2 regions of the Massilia sp. WG5 genome follow, and region 2 is predicted to be linked to the other one. Evidence: riboswitches for the same ligand, from Rfam matches in the RefSeq annotation. Region 2 holds a riboswitch; the other holds the start of a gene.

Region 1 (10,014 bases), 2.4 Mb from region 2:
TGGCGAGCAGGTCGGCGAAGGCGAGGCGCTTGTCGTGCTGGCCCTGGAACACGTGGGTGATGCCCAGGTCGGCCGCACGCTTCACCACGATCGGCGAATTGCGCGCGCTGATGATCGCGGTCTGCACGCCGGTGCGGTTCAGCAGCTGGATGCCGAGGCCGTCCAGCACATAGAAGGTCTTGGTGACTTCGCCGTCCGGGCCATAGGTCAGGCTGCCGTCGGTGAGGACGCCGTCGACGTCGAAGATCATGACCTTCACGCGCGCCGCACGCTGCATGTGTTCCAGTTGCGTCACCATCAGATCACCTTGGCACGGGTCAGGTCGTGGATGTGCAGGGCGCCGACCAGCACGTCGTCGGCGTCGGTTACCAGCATCTGGTTGATGCGGAATTCCTCCATCACGGCAACGGCGTCGACCGCCAGCTGTTCCGGATGGACGCGGCGCGGGTTCGCGTGCATGACGTCGCGGATCGTCACATTGCTGAAGTCGTGGGTCTTCTCGATCAGGCGGCGCAGGTCGCCGTCGGTGAACACGCCGAGCGGGCGGCCGGCATCGTCGACGATCGCGGTCATGCCCATGCCCTTCTGCGAGATTTCCAGCAGGGCTTCGGTCAGCGGCGCTTCCGGCTTGACCTTCGGCACCGCGTCGCCGCTGCGCATCACGTCGCGCACGTGGGTCAGCAGGCGGCGGCCGAGCGCGCCGCCCGGATGCGACAGCGCGAAGTCTTCCGACTTGAAGCCGCGCAGCTCCAGCAGCGCCACGGCGAGGGCATCGCCCAGCGCCAGGGTGACGGTGGTAGAGGCGGTCGGCGCCAGGTTCAGCGGGCAGGCTTCCTTCTCGACCGAGACGTCGAGGTGGACGTCGGCTACCTCGGCCAGGCGCGAGCCCGGCTTGCCGGTCATGGCGATCACGGGCACGCCCATGCGCTTGACGGCAGGAATCACGACCGCCAGCTCGGCGCTCTCGCCGGAATACGAGATCGCGATCAAGACGTCCTGCGGCGTGACCATGCCGAGGTCGCCGTGCGCGGCTTCCGCCGGATGCAGGAACAGGGCCGGGGTGCCGGTCGAGGCCAGGGTGGCGGCGATCTTGCGCCCGATGTGACCCGATTTTCCGATGCCCGAGACGACCACGCGACCCTTGCAGGCCATCATCAGCGCCACCGCGCGCGGCACGCTGTCGTCCTGGTCGAGGCGCGCGCTCAGCTTGCGGATCGCCTCGCCCTCGACGTCCAGGGTCTCGCGGGCCAGCTCCAGTGCGCGCCTCGCCTGGGTCTCGTTAAAACTTGTCAGCATTATTTTTTCATCGGTTACACTCATGGTAGAAGTATAGCCGAATTGGGAAAGCAAAAAACTTGCCAGATGTAACCGAATGCAGATATTTACACTACCGGGGTCCCGAGAAACCGTCGCGAGCGGCGGCAGTTTTGGAGGAGAAGCGCAGCTGTACGGAAGGACAGCGAGCATCGCAGTCCAAAAATGCAACGCGCAGTAGGTTTATCGGGATTCCATGACATCAGGCCTTGAATTAACCCTATTACTCCTAGGCAGCGCGGTCCTCGGCGTGGTCGCGTTCCGGATGCTCCACCTGCCCCCGATGCTGGGTTACCTGGCGGTCGGCGTGCTGATCGGCCCGCATGCCCTGCAGCTGGCCGACAATGGCCCCACCACCCACGGCCTGGCCGAATTCGGCGTGGTGTTCCTGATGTTTTCGATCGGTCTCGAATTCTCGCTGGCCCAGCTCAAGGCGATGCGGCGCATCGTGTTCGGGCTCGGGCTGGCGCAGGTGGCGCTGACCATCCTCGTCACCATGCTGATCGCCTTCCTGAGCCCGCGCCTGCCGGCGCCGCTGAACATCGGCTGGCAGGCCGCGCTGGCGCTGGGCGGGGCCCTGGCGATGTCCTCCACCGCGATCGTCTCCAAGCTGCTCACCGAGCGCCTCGAGCTGGAAAGCGAGCACGGACGGCGCATCATCGGGATCCTGCTGTTCCAGGACCTGGCGGTAGTGCCGCTGCTGATCCTGATCCCCTCGCTGGCGCGGCCGGCCGAGGAGCTGGCGATGAACCTGGGCTGGGCCGCCGTCAAGGCCGCCGGCGTGCTGGCGCTGCTGCTGTTCTTCGGCCAGAAGCTGATGCGCAAGTGGTTCACCATCGTCGCCAAGCGCCGCTCGCAGGAATTGTTCATGCTGAACCTGCTGCTGGTGACCCTGGGCGCGGCCTGGATCACCGAGCGCGCCGGCCTGTCGATGGCGCTGGGCGCCTTCGTGGCAGGCATGCTGATCTCCGAGACCCAGTACAAGCACCAGGTGGAAGAAGACATCAAGCCCTTCCGCGACGTGCTGCTCGGCCTGTTCTTCATCAGCATCGGCATGCTGCTCAACCTGGAGCTGGTGGCGCGCCACTGGTGGCTGGTGCTGCTGCTGCTGGTAGCGCCGGTGCTGCTCAAGTTCGCCCTGATCGCGGCGCTGGCGAAGGCCTTCGGTTCGTCCGACGGCGTGGCGATGCGCACCGGCCTGGCGCTGGCGCAGGCCGGCGAGTTCGGCTTCGTGCTGCTGAACCTGGCCTCCGGCTCGAAGCTGATCGATCCCTTCCTGATCCAGCTGGTGCTGGCCTCGATGGTGCTGTCGATGCTGGTCGCACCCTTCGCGATCGCCAACAGCGACCGGATCGTGATGAAGATGGCGTCCAACGAATGGATGCTGCAATCGCTGCAGCTGACCCAGATCGCGAGCCGCACGATGGCGGCCCAGAAGCACGTGATCATCGCCGGCTTCGGGCGCAGCGGCCAGAGCCTGGCCACCCTGCTGTCGGAAGAAAAGCTGCCCTGGTATGCGCTCGACCTCGATCCCGAACGGGTCCAGGAAGCGCGCGCGGCCGGCGCCAACGTCTCCTATGGCGACTGCTCGCGCCGCGAATCCCTGATCGCGGCCGGCATCAACCGCGCCAGCGCGCTGGTGATCACCTTCGCCGATACTCGCCTGGCGCTGAAGGTGCTGCACCTGGTGCACGAGCTGGCGCCGGCGCTGCCGGTGATCGTGCGCGCCCACGACGACACCGAGCTCGACGTCCTGAAAAAGGCCGGCGCCACCGAAGTGGTGCCGGAAGCGCTGGAATCGAGCCTGATGCTGGCCTCGCACGCGCTGGTGGTGATGGGGGTGCCGCTGCGGCGGGTGGTGCACCGGGTGCAGGCCGCGCGCGACGAGCGCTACGCCTCGCTGCGCGGCTTCTTCCACGGCGCCAGCGACATCAGCGAAGACCCCGAACACAGCTACGTGCGCCTGCATTCGGTGGTGCTGAACGAGGATGCCGGCGCGGTCGGCCGCTGCCTGGGCGACCTGGAACTGGACGATGTCGGCGCCGAGGTGACCGCGGTCCGGCGCGGCAACCAGCGCATCGAGCCGGAGGAGGACACCGAGCTGCGCGCCGGCGACGTGGTGGTGCTGCGCGGGACCGGGACGGCCGTTACCCGCGCGGAAGGACGTCTTTTACGCTGACGCCACGACCTGATTCCGCCCGTTCTGCTTGGCCTGATACAGCGCCTGGTCGGCCTGCGCCACCAGCGCCTGGGCCACTTCCTCGACCGCCTGCTCGCGCTCGACGCCGCCGAGCGCCGCCACCCCGATCGACACCGTCACCGGCAGCCCCTGCCCGTCCCCCAGCAGGAAAGGCTGGTCGGCCACGCTGGCGCGGATGCGCTGCGCCACCACACTGGCGCTTTCCAGCTCGGCATCGATCAGCAGCGCCACGAATTCCTCGCCGCCGAAGCGGCCCAGCGCGTCCGACATGCGCAGCTCGGCCTTGATGCGCGCGGCCACTTCGCGCAGCACGTCGTCGCCGGCCTGGTGGCCGTGGGTGTCGTTGACCTGCTTGAAGTGGTCGATATCGATGTACAGGCAGGCGATCTGGTAGGACTGGCGGCGGGCCCTGGCGATCTCCTCGGCCAGGCGGCGGTCCATGTAGCGGCGGTTGTAGACGCCGGTCAGCGCATCGGTCAGGCCGATGTACTTCAGCATCTCGTTGCTGATCACGTTCTCGAGGCAGATCGCGATGATCGAACCCATGTGCTCGACGAAATCCGTGCCCAGCAGCGGCGTGAAACGGCTGAAGTCGCGGCTGCCCAGGTTCAGGCTGCCGAGCAGGCGCCGGTTGCGCAGCAGCGGCACCAGCGCGACGCTGGCCAGGCCGGCGGGCGGATGCGGGAAGGCCACCGCATGGCTGACCGGGTGATACGGCTGCAAGCGCGGCTTGGGCGGGTGGCCGCGCGCGAGGTCGAAACCCAGCTCCCCGGCATGTTCATGGAACAGCAGGTTGGGCAGGGCGTCGAAGTCCACGCCCAGCTTGTGCATCACCGTAAAGATGTCGGCATCCGTGTCGACCAGCGACAGGGTCACGATGTCGAGATTCGAGACGATCGGCAGCTGGCGGAAGATGGTGGCGACCAGTTCCTGGAAACTGCCCGCACTCACGATATCGAGATCGAAGGCCTGGTGGCGCATCATGATCGCGTGGTTGCTCTCCGCCTGGTCGATCAGGCTGGCGAGCTGCCTGCGCAGCGCGGCGTTCTCGGCCATCAGTTCGCGCACACTGGCGCCCTGCTGCTCGTGCATGGACATTCCTTTCAGCAATTAGTCCATACATTACGCCAACTCGGCCGCGTTGCAAATCGAAAACTGTACGAAACTGTTGTCAGAATGCCAGTTCGGCCGCCAGCGCCTGGCCGACGCGCAGGGTGCTGCCGGCGCCCGCCGAGACGATGCAGTTCATGCCCATGCAGACCGCGCCGTCGAGTTTCGGGTTGGCGCGGTAGGTCTGCAGGATGTCGAGCGGGTCCGGGCCGGACACGCCGGTGGCCTGGTCGATGGCGGGAATCGGACAGCGTGCGCAGGGTTTGACGGGGCGGATCTCGGCCGCGCCGGTGCTGAGCGAGGCCGTGTAGTCCTCCTCGAAGGCTTCGAGGCTTGCTACCACCAGGTTGGGCCGGAAGCGGTCCATCGGCAGCGCCGCGCGGCCGGCCGCGCGCAGGCGGCGGCTCAGGTCGTCGAGCGAGGACTGGCCGATCAGCAGCAGCGGGTAGCCGTCGGCGAAGCGCGTCTGCGAGGGTATGCCGCCGGTCCACTTGACGCTGGTCGGGCGCACCACGTCGCGGCGGAAGCGCACCAGGCGCACCCGCTCGCGGGTGTCGAGCGCCTCGGTGAACCAGCCGGCCGCCTGCTCGCCGCAATCGGCCGCGCCGACGACGTCGTCCCAGATCTGCACGCGGCAGGCCGGCGCCTCGTCCTGCCAGGCGAGCGGCAGCAGCAGGTCGGCCATGCCCGGGCTGCTCACGCGCAGCTGGTCGCCGCTGGGAGTGGGCCGGATCAGCGCCATGCGCGGGAACTCGCGCTGGGTCAGGAACTGGCCGGCTTCCGTGACCAGCATCCATTCGCGGTCGTGCACGCCCTGCGCGCTCAGGCCGGATTCGAGCAGCGTGGCTTCCTGGACGGCGATGCCGGCGCAGGATTTGATCGGGTACAGGAAGAGTTGGGACAGGGTGGGCATTGCCGGGCTTGTTTCGACTTCGGGCCGGATAGTATCGCACCAAACTCCCGCAGTTTCAGGACTTTCGCAAGTAGGCCATTACGTAGGCCAGCCACTTGTCGTCGTGGTCGACGATGCTGCCGGCCATGTCGATTTTTTCGAAACTGCGCCAGGTCGGCGCCGACCCGCGGAACACGAGGTAGGTATTGCCGACAACGAAACCGGGGTGGATTTCGCAGTCGCCCTCGTTCATCGTGCGGCCGCCGCCACGCGCCCAGAAGGCCGGGGCGCGGTGACTGTCGAAGCTGCCGTCCTGATCGGCAGGGGTCGCGGCGCGGCCCACCATCGTGAACACGTTTTGCGCCGGCCCGGCCAGCTGCTCCAGCACCAGGAACCGGTATTCGACCGTCCTCCCGCCGAGGGGCGTGGCGCCGATGACCTGGGCGAGCGCGATGTCTTTCGCCTGCGCGAGTTGTTCGTCAACACCGATCAGTTGGGCGGCGGGCGGCGAATAGCAGGCCTGCGACACCGCCGCATGCAGGGCCAGCAGGGCGAACGCAAGGCCGCGAATGGTCGTCATCTTTCTCATTACGGGAAGCTTAGCAGATCGACCGCCGGCAACATGCCTGCCTTGTCACGGACGAAGCGCACGGATTGCCATCGCTTCAAAACCCACGTACACTTCCGCCCGTCGTCTCTTCATGAGCCGGCAACAACGCTAGGGGTCCTGCGCCATCAAACGCGCGGGTGAGAAATACCCTCCGAACCTGATCTGGATAATGCCAGCGAAGGGAAGCTACAGAGTCCGCGTATGCCCTCGTGCCTACGTATCTTTGCACTCCTCCGAGCTGGATCGATCTTCAGTCGCCAACAAGGAGTGCACTTGAACGCCGATCCAAAATTCCTGTCCGCCAGCGCCACGGTCGATGCCGCGGCCGTGACGCCGCTTCCCAATTCACGCAAGGTCCATGTGGCCGGCTCGCGTCCCGACATCCGGGTGCCGATGCGCGAAATCCACCAGTCCCCCACGCCGGCCTCGTTCGGCGCCGAGCCGAATCCGCCGGTCTGGGTCTACGATACCTCCGGGCCGTACACCGACCCGGACGTGCGCATCGACATCCGCTCCGGCCTGCCCTGCCCGCGCAGCGCCTGGATCCGCGAGCGCGGCGACACCGTCGAACTGGCCGGCCCTTCCTCGAGCTACGGCCAGGACCGTTTGAAGGACCCGAAGCTGGCCGAGCTGCGCTTCGACCTGCAGCGCAAGCCGCGCCGCGCCGCCGCCGGCCGCAACGTCACGCAGATGCACTATGCGCGCCAGGGTATCGTCACACCCGAAATGGAATTCGTCGCGATCCGCGAAAACCTGCGGCGCCAGGAATACCTGCAAAACCTCGAAGCGGCCGGCCCCACCGGGAAGAAAATGGCGGCGCTGCTGGGACGCCAGCATCCGGGCCAGTCCTTCGGCGCCGCGATCCCGGCCGAGATCACGCCTGAATTCGTGCGTGACGAAATCGCCCGCGGACGCGCCATCCTGCCGGCCAACATCAACCACCCGGAATCGGAGCCGATGATCATCGGCCGCAACTTCCTCGTGAAGATCAACGCCAACATCGGCAACTCGGCCGTCACCTCGTCCATCGGCGAGGAAGTCGAGAAGATGACCTGGGCCATCCGCTGGGGCGGCGACACGGTGATGGACCTCTCGACCGGCAAGCATATCCACGAGACGCGCGAATGGATCATCCGGAACAGCCCGGTCCCGATCGGCACCGTGCCGCTCTACCAGGCGCTGGAAAAGGTCAACGGCAAGGCCGAAGAACTGAGCTGGGAGATCTACCGCGACACCCTGATCGAACAGGCCGAGCAGGGTGTCGACTACTTCACCATCCACGCCGGCGTGCGCCTGCCCTTCATTCCGATGACGGCGAACCGGCTCACCGGCATCGTTTCGCGCGGCGGCTCGATCATGGCCAAGTGGTGCCTGGCCCACCACAAGGAATCCTTCCTGTACACGCACTTCGAGGAGATCTGCGAGATCATGAAGGCCTACGACGTCGCCTTCAGCCTCGGCGACGGCCTGCGCCCCGGCTCGATCTACGACGCCAACGACGAAGCTCAGCTGGCCGAGCTGCGCACCCTCGGCGAACTCACGCAGCTCGCCTGGAAGCACGACGTGCAGACCATGATCGAGGGCCCGGGCCACGTGCCGCTGCACCTGATCAAGGAGAACATGGACCTGCAGCTCGCGCAATGCCACGAGGCGCCCTTCTACACCCTGGGCCCGCTGACCACCGACATCGCGCCGGGCTACGACCACATCACCTCCGGCATCGGCGCCGCCAACATCGGCTGGTACGGCACCGCCATGCTGTGCTATGTGACGCCGAAGGAGCACCTGGGCCTGCCCGACAAGGACGACGTCAAGGACGGCATCATCACCTACAAGATCGCGGCGCATGCGGCGGACCTGGGCAAGGGCCATCCGGGCGCGCAGATCCGCGACAACGCCCTGTCGAAAGCGCGCTTCGAATTCCGCTGGGAAGACCAGTTCAACCTCGGCCTCGATCCGGACAAGGCGCGCGCTTTCCACGACGAGACGCTGCCGAAGGACTCCGCCAAGGTCGCCCACTTCTGCTCGATGTGCGGGCCGCACTTCTGCTCGATGAAGATCACCCAGGAAGTGCGCGACTACGCGGCCGGCGGCATGCAGGAAAAGGCGGTCGAGTTCATGCGCTGGAGCGCCGAGCCTAATCGGGAAAATGAGCACAAGGAGTGATCGTGCCGCAGATCGAACTCGAACTGAACGGCGCGCCGTATGTACTGGATGCGGCGCGGCTCGAGGCAGCCACCCTGCACGCGCTGGTCGACGCACTCGGCCTGGCCGGCCAGGCGCTGGCGCTGGCCGTGAACCGCCGCGTGGTGCCGCGCGAGCGCTGGCCTGAGACCGTACTGGCGCCGCGCGACCGGGTCGACGTGGTGCGCGCGATCGGCGGCGGTTGAACACATTGGAAAAGACATGAACGACTTGAACATGAATGAAATGCGCGACAAACCTCTCGTCATCGCCGGCAAGGAATACCGCTCGCGCCTGCTGGTCGGCAGCGGCAAGTACCGCGACCTGGAACAGACCCGCGACGCGACCGTGGCCGCCGGCGCGGAAATCATCACGGTGGCGATCCGCCGCGTGAACATCGGCCAGGATCCGCACGCGCCGAACCTGCTCGACGTGGTGCCGCCCTCGCGCTACACCATCCTGCCCAACACGGCCGGCTGCTACACCGCGAAGGATGCGGTCTATACCCTGCAGCTGGCGCGCGAGCTGCTGGACGGGCACAAACTGGTGAAACTCGAGGTGCTGGGCGACGAGAAAACCCTGTTCCCGAACATGCCCGAGACCCTGCGCGCCGCCGAGGAACTGGTGCGCGACGGCTTCGACGTGATGGTCTACTGCAGCGACGATCCGATCCAGGCCAGGATGCTGGAAGAAATCGGCTGCGTGGCCGTGATGCCGCTGGCCTCCCTGATCGGCTCCGGCATGGGCATCCTGAATCCGTGGAACCTGTCGCTGATCATCGAACAGGCCAGGGTGCCGGTGCTGGTCGACGCCGGCGTCGGCACGGCCTCGGATGCGGCGGTGGCGATGGAGCTGGGCTGCGACGGCGTCCTGATGAACAGCGCCATCGCACTCGCGCGTGATCCGGTGCGCATGGCGCGCGCGATGCGGCTTGCGGTGGAATCCGGCCGGGAAGCCTGGCTGGCGGGACGGATGCCGCGGCGCTTCGCGGCGTCGCCCTCGTCGCCGATGGCGGGACGGCTCGGCGGAGCTGCTCAGTGACGCTGCATACGATGCGCCCTTGCGTACTGGTGTTTTCCGGCCTCGATCCCTCGGGCGGGGCCGGCATCCAGGCCGACATCGAGGCGATCGCCGCCCAGGGCGCGCACGCGCTGCCCATCGTGACCGCGCTGACGGTCCAGGACAACGAGCGCGTGCACGAGGTGGCGCCGGTGGACGCCGGCCTGCTGGTGCGCCAGGCTGCGGTGCTGCTCGACAGCATGCCGATCCGCGCGGTCAAGCTGGGCATTCCGGGCAGCCTGGCGAATGCCGGGGCGATCGCCGGCATCGTCCTGGCGCTGCGCGAGCGCCGGCCGGCGCTGCCGGTGGTGCTCGACCCGGTGCTGGCCAGCGGCCACGGCGACCCGCTCGCGCGCGGCGATGCGCTGGCGGCACTGGCGCCGCTGCTGGCGCTGGCGACGGTGCTCACGCCCAACCAGCCGGAGGCGGCGGCGCTCGATCCGGTCTCCTGCCCGCACCTGCTGGTCACCGGCGGGCATGGCGATGGCGACGAAGTCGTCAACCGCTGGCACAGCCGCGAGGGTGTGCGCGAATGGCGCTGGCCGCGCCTGCCCGGCGAATTCCACGGCAGCGGCTGCACGCTGGCGTCCAGCCTGGCCGCCCGCCTGGCGCTGGGCGACGCGATGGAGCAGGCGCTCGAACGCG
Region 2 (10,014 bases):
AGCACCGGCGCCTTGATCTGCGCAGCCAGCGTCACCGGCGAGAACCGGTCCAGTTCCGCCTTGTCGCTGCCGATGAAGCGCTTGAGCTGGGCCTGGAAGCGCTTGTTGTTCTTCGCTTCCTCGGTCGTGGCCATCAGGTTCAGGTCGTACACGCCGGCGTAGCCGACCGCGCAGCGGAACAGGTCCGGCTCGCGCGCGGCCAGCATCAGGGCCGAGTAGCCGCCGAAGCTCGCGCCGACCACGCAGATCCGCTTCGGATCGACCAGCCCCTGCTTGATGGCCCACTTGACGCCATCGACCAGGTCGTCCTGGATCTTGCCGCCCCATTCACGGTAGCCGGCATGCATGAAGCCCGGGCCGCGCCCGTCCGAGCCGCGGAAGTTCACCTGCAGTACGGCGTAGCCGCGGCTGGCGAGGAACTGGGCGTCGGTGTCGAAGAACCAGTCGTCGGCAACGAAGTGCGGGCCGCCGTGCGGCACCAGCACCAGCGGCAGTTTCGTGCCCGCGGGGGCGCGCGGCGCGGTCATGAAACCGTACAGCGTATGGCCGTCGCGGCTGGGGAAGCTGATCGGCTGGCGTGCGGCCATCCGCTCCGGATCGATGCCTTCCATTGACGAGAACAGCAGGTCGGCCTTGCCGGTATTCTTGTTGAACAGGTAGTAGGAACCCGGATCGCGGTCGCTGGAGACGCCGAACAGCAGCAGCTTGCCGTCCTGGCTGAAGCTGTGGAAGCTGACCCAGCTGCCCGGGAACTGCTGGCTGAGCAGTTTATGCAGGCGCGCGTCTTCGCTGTCCTCGTCGAAGTAGACCGCATGGGGGACGCCGATGCCGGAGCGGGCGCCGAAGGGCAGGCCGTGCCCGGCGCCGTACAGCAGCCCCGTGGGCTCGGCGACGGGGTCGGAAAACAGGGTGGTGCGCTCGCCGGTCTGCAGGTTCTCCTTGATGAGCGATTCGGGCTCGCCCGACTTCGAGACCAGCGCCGCGAAGCGGGTGTCGTCGGCGGAGAAGGCGACCGGCGTGTAGCGGCGCTCCTTGATGTCGACCTTGTTCCAGGCGCCGCTGGCGTCGTTGCGCCGGAACAGCGCCGCGTAGTTTTCCTCGTCGCTGCCGTAGGCGAAGCGCGGTGTGCCGTCGTGCTGGAGCAGGAAGCCCAGGCCTGGCTCCGGCAGGGCGGCGAGGAGCTTGCGGATTGCGCTGCGCGCATCGATGTCGAACAGGAGCGTGCGGTCGGCCTCCCACAGGCGCGAGGTCACGAAGATGTGGTTGTCGTAGGCGCGCGCGACGTCCTCGATATAACCGTAGGCGTAGTCGTCGGCGTAGCGGTCGCCGCGCGAGGATTGCTTGAACATGCGGTAGCCGTGCAGGTATTCCTGCTTCTTGCCGTCGTAGTCGGTGGCCAGCAGTTCGCCGGTCGCCACCGGCTTTTCGCGCGAACCGAGCTCCTTGCCGCGCGAAATCACCAGGCGGCTGTTGCTCACCCAGCGGCAGTCGAGCGGCACCTCGAAGGCCGGCAGCCGGATCGCGCCTTCCACCTTCAGCTCGGGCAGCGAGTACACCATCACCACCGGCACCGGCCGTTCGCCGGACGGCATCCGCACCGTGATGGCGATGTGCCTGCCGTCCGGCGCCAGGCGCGGCAGCGCGTACTGGTCTTCGTTGACGAAGGCGGAAACCGGCACCGCCGGCGCGGGCGGCGCGGCGAGGGCGGGCAGGCGGGCCGCGAACAGGGCGGCGCACAGCAGGGCGGCAGTCAGGCGCATGGAGTCTCCGGTGATGCACGTGGCGGGAAACGAATAAGTATATCTGTGCGGTGGCTGCCAAAATCCTTGCTTTGTCACAGTGCTTGCGCTTGCGCATTCGCGCGCCAGCTTCGATAATCGACTGTTGACCTGATCTCCTGACCCGATTCCTTCCCCTTGCACAGCGCATGAACGACCCGCTCAGCTTCCTCGGCTTCCAGACCACGCCGCTGGAACTCATCTCATTCGTCCTCTCGGTCGCGACGGTGCTGCTGAACATCCGCCGCATCCACTGGGCCTGGCTGTTCGCGATCGTCTCGTCGGCGACCTACGGCATCGTGTTCTACAAGGCCCGCCTGTACGGCGACGCTGGCCTGCAGGGCGTGTTCATCGCCGCCTCGTTCTGGGGGTGGTACGAGTGGCTGCGAGGGAAAGGCGAAGACGACAGGCCTCTGGTGGTGACCCGCCTCGGCCGCGCCGGCTGGGGCTGGTCGCTGGCAGGATGGGCGCTTGGCTTTGTGCTGCTGTCCTGGTTCCTGCACGCCTATACCGACACCGACGTGCCGCACATGGACGGCTTCCTCACCGCCGGCAGCCTGCTCGGCACCTTGCTGGCGGCGCGCAAGAAGGTCGAGAACTGGCATGTGTGGATCGCGGTCGACGTGCTCTACGTCGGCCTGTACGTCTACAAGGGCCTGCACCTGACGGCGGTGCTGTACGCGGTGTTCGTGATCATGGCGGCGCTGGGTCTGCGCGCCTGGGCGCGCGCGGCGCGCGAGGGCGTGCGATGAAGCCGAAGCGGATTGCCATCCTGGGCGCCGAGTCGACCGGCAAGTCGACCCTGGCCCCGAGCCTGGCGGCGCGCTACGGCACGCTGTGGGTGCCGGAATACCTGCGCGAATTCGTCGAGACCCATCGGCGCGTGCCTTTCGAGGACGACCAGCCCGGCATCGCGCGCACCCAGCGCGCGCGCGAGGATGCGATGGCGGCGTCGCCGGACGCGCGGCGTTTCCTGTTCTGCGACACCACGCCGCTGGTGACCGCGGTCTACAGCCGCATCTACTGGGGCCGGGTGCCGCCCGAGCTGCTGCAGATGGAGGCCGCGCACGACTATGCGGCGACGCTGGTGGCGGGCCTCGACCTGCCCTGGGTGCCGGACGGCCTGCAGCGCGAATCGGAGGAGGTGAGGAAGCAGGTGCACGACTGCCTGCTGGGCGTGCTGCGCGAGCGGGGCATCCCGTTCACGCTGCTGGAAGGAGACCTGCCGCGGCGGATGCGGCAGGTGGAGGACCTGCTCGGTCCTCCCTGAACGCCGCGATCAGAAGTCGAACTGGCCCGACACGCGGAAGCTGCGCGGCGCGCCCGGCAGCAGGTAGCCGCCCAGCGCCGGCGTGACGTCGCGCCAGTAGAACTTGTCGAACAGGTTGTCGACGCGGGCGCGCAGCGTCACCTTCGTCGCGCCCAGGTTCGTCGCATAGGCGGCGCCCAGGCCGAACACGTGGTAGTCGGGGACGAACACGCGGTTCTCGACGTCGAAGGCTTTCTTGCCCGAGTACTGCCAGTTGGCGTCCAGCTTGAGGCCCGGCAGCTGCGGCACCGCGTACTCGACCCAGGCGGTCGACTTGAAGCTCGGGACGTCGGTGACGCGCTTGCCGTCGATGCCCGGGTCGCCGGTACCGTCCTGGCGCGTGTTCAGGGCCATCAGCGACAGGCCGGCCTGCAGGCCGGCGGCCAGTTTGCCATCCGCCGAGAGTTCGAAGCCGCGGTGGGTCTCGCGGCCGCCGCGCACATAGGGGTTGCGCTCGACCGGCTCGCCGTCGACGATTACCGTCACGGTATGGTTCGGGTCGGTGTACTCGAGGCCCTGGCGGATCTGGAACAGCGAGGCCGACAGGTTCAGGCCGCGTACGGAACCCTTGGCGCCGACTTCGAGCTGCTTCGAGCGGCCCGGTTCCAGCACCTGGTTCTCGTTCGCGGTTTCCATCGGCGCGACGCCGCCGTGCTGCAGGCCGTGGCTCACCGAGCCGTAGACGTTCCAGTCGCGGTTGATGTTGTAGACCAGGGCGACGCTCGGCAGCAGGAAGTGATCCTTGCTGTCCACGTAGCCGGCGGTGTGCACGACCGGGCGGTCTTCCTCGTAGTCGCTGCGCTTGGTCTGCACGTAGCGCAGGCCGCCGTGCAGGGTCAGCTGCGGGGCCAGGGTCACGATGTCCTGGGCGAACAGCGCGCTTTCCTGGTCGCTGCGGCGTTCGAACACCGGGCCGGTGGTGCGCGACGGATCGGCGGACGGCGAGACCAGCGGGTGCCACAGATTGCTGTAGCCGACGTAGTCGTAGACGTAGTCGCCAAAGCTGTCGTGGCGTTCCGCGTACGAGGCGCCGACCGTCAGCTGGTGGCGCAGCGCGCCGGTGGCGAAGCCGCCCTGCAGCATCGCCTGCAGGCCCCACGGGGTCTTGCGCTCGCCCACGCTCTGGTAATCGTAGACGTCGTAGTCGCCGTTCGAGCAGTAGCCCGGATAGAAGCCCGCGCCCTCGTTGCTGCAGCCGTAGGGGAAGGCGGTGTAGTCGTCGCGCTTGAACCAGTGCTTGTTGCCGGCGATGGTGGCGCGCCAGGAGTCCGCCAGCTTGTATTCGAAGCGCAGGCCGAGGTTGGTGTCGCGGGTGTCGACCGGACGGGTCCAGGGCTGGTCGTTCAACAGCATCCTGGCCGACACGCCGGTCGGCAGGACTTCATTGCGGATCAGCTGGAAGCCGGGCGCCGTGATTTGCGCCTTGTGCTGGTAGTCGAGGTCGAGCTGCAGCAGGGCGTCTGGCGTGATCTGCCAGTCGAAGGCGCCGGACACGAACTGGCGCTCGCCGTTCGCGCCGCGCACATAGGAGTGCAGGTCGGCGGCGGCCGCATTGATGCGGTAGCCGAAGCGGCGGTCGTCGAAGCGTCCGCCCAGGTCGACCGTGCCGTACAGGGTGCCGCGCTCGCTGACTTCGACCGTCGCCGAGCGCAGCGGGGTATTGGTCGGGCGCTTGGTCACGTAGTTGACGATGCCGCCCGGAGTGGCGACGCCGGCGGTGAGGCCGGCCAGGCCCTTCAGCACCTCGATGCGTTCCTTGTTCTCGAGCGGGATCTGGGTGTCGCCCGGGATTGCGAAGCCGTCCTTGCGATAGCTGTAGTTGTTGTCGAGGGCGAAGCCGCGGATCGCGAACTGCTCGGCATAGCCGACTGCGTTGTAGGCGTCGCTGACCGAAGCGTCGTAGCGCATGGCCTCGGTGGTCGAGCGGATCGACAGGTCCTGCATCTGCGTGCGGCCGATCGTGCTGATCGAGGCCGGCGTTTCCCACAGCGAGGATTCGGAGAAACCGCCGACGGCGGCGCGCTCCAGGCCGGCGCGCTCGCCGGTGACGACGACTTCGGCGACCGGCTGGCCGCCCGCTTGAGCGCTCTGTTCCTGCGCCTGGGCGTGATGGGAAAAGGCTTGCGCGATGGCGCAGGCCAGGATCGAATACTTCAGTTGTGCGTTCATGGGTTTGCTCGTCTTCGCGCGCCGCTTGGCGTCGCTGCTTTGTCAAAAGCCGGAGCCAACTGGGGAAGGGCAAACAGGAGTGGGAGCCGTCTCAGGCACCGTCTTGCGCTTTCCTTCGCTGGCATTATCCAGATCAGGTACGGAGGGTATCTCTCACCCGGCAGCGCAAAGTTTGCTGCCAGGACCCCTAGCGAAGGCGGGAGTGTAGCATGGATGCGTGCGGGCGTGGCGCTTCTGCCAACGCTGGCCGGACGTTCCTTAGACTCTTTGCGTAATGTGGGCTTCGCGCAACGGACGCCAGCCGAGGCGCTGTTCGATGGCGCGGCGGTAGGGCGTGTCGAGGTGGGCGGGGGTATGGCGGATGTAGCCTTCGGCGGCGGCGCGCTCGTCGCCGCGCAGGCTGTCGAGCCAGGCCACGGCCTCGAGCGCCGTCGGCGCGTGCCCGCTGCGGCCGGCAAACTTGGGCGGCAGCGCGGTCCAGACGGCGGCGTCGATGCCCTTGCGGCGCAGCCAGGCCGGAATCGCCGGGTCGACGCCCGCACCATCCACGGACGGCACGCTGCCGATCCAGTCCGGGCGGTTCGGGCTGATCTGTTCGCGTGTGCGCAGCATGGCGCGGGCCGTGTCCAGGTCACCGGTCGCCAGGTAGGCCCAGTAGGTCGGCAGCCGCCGCGCGCCTTCGCACAGCGCCAGGTTCAGCTCGGGAAAGTCGTCGCTGCGGCGCACGAATTCGAGCGGCAGCCGCGGGCCGTCAGGATGCCAGCCGGAGGCGAGTTTGAGGGGATGGGGCTTCCAGAGGAGGGAGCCCCAGGCGATGCAGACGATGTTCATGGGCTGTGCTATTTGACGAAATTGCGTGCCAGTCTAGCTTGCCAGCGGAAAGCGGGGAGCACGCCTGTGCCGCCCCCGGCGCCGTCCTTGCATCAGATGCAGCGTTCCAGCACCCGGCGGCTGACGTCCAGCGTGACCTCGCCGGTCTCGCCCAGCGCCGTCATGCCATGCGCCTCCAGCGCCTTCACGACGGCGGGCACGACATCCTTGCCGAGGCCGTAGCCGGACAGCCTGGTCGGCACGCCGACGGAACGGAAGAAGTCCTCGGTGCGGACGATCGCGGCCTCGATACGCGCATCCTCGTCGCCCTCCACCAGGTCCCACACGCGCGCCGCGTACTGCAATAACTTCGCCCGCTTGGCATCGCGGCGTTCGCGCAGCATGGCCGGCAGCACGATCGCGAGCGTCTGCGCGTGGTCGAGACCATACAGCGCGGTCAGTTCGTGGCCGATCATGTGGGTGGCCCAGTCCTGCGGCACGCCGGCGCCGATCAGGCCGTTCAGGGCCAGGGTCGCGGTCCACATCAGGTTGGCGCGGACATCGTAGTTTTCCGGCTCGGCCAGGGCTTTCGGGCCTTCCTCGACCAGGGTCTGCAGCAGGCCCTCGGCGAAGCGGTCCTGCACCTTCGCCTGCGCGGGCACGGTCATGTACTGCTCCATGATGTGCACGAAGGCGTCGACGATGCCGTTGCCGACCTGGCGCGCGGGCAGGGTATAGGTGCGGGTGGGGTCGAGGATGGCGAATTGCGGGAACACCAGGCGCGACATGAAGGCGAACTTTTCCTGCGTCGCCTTCCTGGTGATCACGCTGCCGGAGTTCATCTCGGAGCCGGTGGCCGGCAGGGTCAGCACGGCGCCGAAGGGCAGGGCCGCGCGCACGTTCTTCGCGTGCTGTTCCAGGATGGTCCAGGGATCGTCGTCCAGCATGGCGCCCGCGGCAACGAATTTGGTGCCGTCGATGACCGAGCCGCCGCCCACCGCGAGCAGGAAATCGATGTGCTCGCGCTTGACCAGGGCGATCGCCTCGACCAGGGTTTCGTAGCTGGGATTCGGCTCGATGCCGCCGAATTCGAACACGGCATGGCCGTCCAGCGCCGCCATCACGGCATCAAAGGTGCCGTTGGCGCGGATGCTGCCGCCGCCGTACAGCACCAGCACGCGCGCGCCGGCGGGCACCAGGCGCGCCAGGCGCTGGATCTGGCCTTCGCCGAACAGGATGCGGGTCGGATTGTGGAAGTCGAAGTTAAGCAAGATGAATCCCTGTCAGGTCGCAAAGATGCGATTATCGCGCATCGGAGCGGAGCGCGTCACAGCACTCCGGCCGGGCGCCTGCTTGAACGCAGCCGCATCTCGATGAGCTCCAGCATGCCCTGCGCGGCGTTCGACAATGGCCGTTCCCTGTGCTGCACGATCAGGATGGGACGGGCCACCACATCCGTGTCCAGCGGAACCGCCACCAGGTCCATGCTGCGGAACTGGAACAGCGTCAGTTCCGGCACCAGGCTCACACCCAGGCCGTGCCGGATGAGGCCAGCGACCGTCGCCAGGTGTTCGACTTCCAGACCCGAGTGCTGCACGGCGATGCCGCGCGTGAGCTGGTCGACGTGCTGGCGCACGCTCGACGAGGGCGCCAGGTGGATCAGCTCGCAACCGGCAAGCTCGGCCAGCCTGAGCTTGCGCTTGCGGGCGAGCGGGTGGTCGTGCCGGCACACCAGGTAGAACGGATCGCTGCACAGCGTCCGCGTGGAGAATTCGGCGAGACTGGCGCCCGGCGCGGTCAGGGCCAGGTCGACCTTCCCCTGCCGCAGCATGTGCAGGCACTGGTCCGACAGCGCATCGAAGAGCTGCACGGTGATGCCGGGGTAGGCGCGCTTGTATTCGGCGACCACTGCCGGAATTGCGTCGGCCGCGAGCGAGGGCAACACCGCCAGCGCCACTTTGCCCTTGCGGCGCGCGATGAAGTCGCCCATGTCGGTGAAGGCGGCGTCCAGGTCACCGAGCAGGGCCCGCGCCACGCTCGCGAACAGGGCCCCTTCCGACGTCAGTGTGACGTTGCGGGTGTCGCGCTCGACCAGTTTGGCGCCGACCGCGTCTTCGAGTTTGCGGATCACCACGCTGAAGGCCGACTGGGACAGGTGGCAACGCTCGGCCGCGCGCGTGAAGTGGCGGCACTCGTCCAGCATGAGGAAGGCTTGTAACTGTCTGGTGGAGATATTCGGCGGCATGGCGTTAGCGCGCTTCTACACGATTAATTTGATAAACAGGATAATCAATCGAAAGAATTCATTTTACAAGATAAACCCCTCGCCGCAGACTCATTGCCAGTGCTGCATCGACTGGCACATGACAAAACAAACCGGAGACAACACATGCTGGCACTGCTCGGCCTGATCACCATCGCCCTGTTACTGGCGGCGATCCTCACCAAGAAAATGTCGCCGTTGGTGGCGCTGATTGCGATCCCGATCGCCGCCGCGCTGGCCGGCGGCTTCGGGATGGAGACCTCGAAATTCATCGTCGGCGGCATCACGAAGATCGCGCCGGTGGCCGGGATGTTCGTGTTCGCCATCCTGTTCTTCGGGATCGTCACCGACGCCGGCATGCTCGACCCGATCATCAACGGCATCCTGCGCGTGGTCGGCAACCGGCCCTCGCGCATCGTGCCCGGCACCGCCCTGCTGGCCCTGCTGATCCACCTGGACGGCTCGGGCGCCGTGACCTTCCTGGTGACCATCCCGGCGATGCTGCCGCTGTACACGCGGCTCGGCATCGACAAGCGCATCCTCGCCTGCGTCGCCTCGCTGGCGGCCGGCGTCAACTTCCTGCCGTGGACCGGGCCGATGATCCGCGCCTCGGCGGCGCTGCACATCCCGGTCAGCAATCTGTTCATGCCGCTGATCCCGGTCCAGCTGGTCGGGCTGGTGTTCGTCTTCGGCACCGCATGGTGGCTGGGCCGCCGCGAAGAGATCCGCCTGGGCCTGCGCGATGGCGCGACGGCCGGCTTCATCCACACGCATGAACTGAGCGATGCCGAGAAGGCGATCCGGCGCCCGAAGAACTTCTGGATCAATATCGTGCTGACGACGATCGTGCTGGGCGTGATGATCAGCGGGAAAATCGACCCGGTCGTGATGTTCATGGTCGGCGTCGTGCTGGCCCTGATGATCAACTATCCGAACGTCGACCAGCAGCGCGCCCGCATCGATGCGCATGCCAAGGCGGCGCTGCTGATGGCCAGCATCCTGTTCGCGGCCGGCGTCTTCACCGGCATCATGAGCCAGTCCGGCATGCTCAAGGCGATGGCCAAGGCGGCGGTGGGCTTCGTGCCGCCGGAACTGGCCTCGCACATCCCGGCCGTGCTGGGCCTGCTGTCGATGCCCCTGTCGATGCTGTTCGACCCGGACTCCTTCTACTTCGGCGTCTTGCCGGTGGTGGCCGAAGTGAGCCACATGCTGGGCGTGCCGCAGATCCAGGTCGCCCAGGCCGCCCTGCTGGGCCAGATGACGACCGGCTTTCCGGTCAGCCCACTGACCCCGGCGACCTTCCTGGTGGCCGGCTTGGCCGGCATCGACCTGGCCGATCACCAGAAATTCACCTTCAAGTACCTGTTCGCGGCATCGGTCCTGATGACCATCGCCTGCATCGTCATCGGGGTCTTCCCGCTGTAAGGAGCATCATATGAAGCAGATTCGCATTGGCGCCGGCGCCGGCTACTCGGGCGACCGCATCGAGCCCGCCATCGAGCTGGCGGAAAAGGGCGGGATCGATTACCTGGTCTTCGAATGCCTGGCCGAGCGCACCATTGCCCTGGCCCAGCAGGCCAGGATGAACGATCCGGCGCTCGGTTACGATCCCCTGCTGGAACAGCGGATGCGGGCGGTGCTGCGGACCTGCAGCGACAAGGGCATCCGGATCGTCACCAACATGG

What was found. A riboswitch is a leader RNA that binds a small molecule or an ion and turns the genes downstream of it on or off. The one in region 2 is predicted to bind thiamine pyrophosphate.
Region 1: another riboswitch for thiamine pyrophosphate. It lies ahead of thiC (phosphomethylpyrimidine synthase ThiC); the one in region 2 lies ahead of AM586_RS06890 (TonB-dependent siderophore receptor).

The regions. Positions count from the first base shown of each region.
Region 1 covers NZ_CP012640.2:3,947,984-3,957,997, reverse strand. The annotation lists gene AM586_RS17680 (HAD family hydrolase) at 1-298, opposite strand, end outside; gene AM586_RS17675 (SIS domain-containing protein) at 298-1,320, opposite strand; gene AM586_RS17670 (monovalent cation:proton antiporter-2 (CPA2) family protein) at 1,511-3,493, shown strand; gene AM586_RS17665 (diguanylate cyclase) at 3,485-4,606, opposite strand; gene AM586_RS17660 (MOSC domain-containing protein) at 4,686-5,537, opposite strand; gene AM586_RS17655 (hypothetical protein) at 5,593-6,096, opposite strand; TPP riboswitch at 6,227-6,327, shown strand; gene thiC (phosphomethylpyrimidine synthase ThiC) at 6,400-8,292, shown strand; gene thiS (sulfur carrier protein ThiS) at 8,304-8,516, shown strand; gene AM586_RS17640 (thiazole synthase) at 8,533-9,351, shown strand; gene AM586_RS17635 (hydroxymethylpyrimidine/phosphomethylpyrimidine kinase) at 9,363-10,014, shown strand, end outside.
Region 2 covers NZ_CP012640.2:1,565,475-1,575,488, reverse strand. The annotation lists gene AM586_RS06905 (S9 family peptidase) at 1-1,760, opposite strand, end outside; gene pnuC (nicotinamide riboside transporter PnuC) at 1,928-2,530, shown strand; gene AM586_RS06895 (AAA family ATPase) at 2,527-3,048, shown strand; gene AM586_RS06890 (TonB-dependent siderophore receptor) at 3,058-5,256, opposite strand; TPP riboswitch at 5,350-5,455, opposite strand; gene AM586_RS06885 (hypothetical protein) at 5,515-6,087, opposite strand; gene AM586_RS06880 (iron-containing alcohol dehydrogenase) at 6,180-7,337, opposite strand; gene AM586_RS06875 (LysR family transcriptional regulator) at 7,394-8,311, opposite strand; gene AM586_RS06870 (CitMHS family transporter) at 8,456-9,754, shown strand; gene AM586_RS06865 (acyclic terpene utilization AtuA family protein) at 9,765-10,014, shown strand, end outside.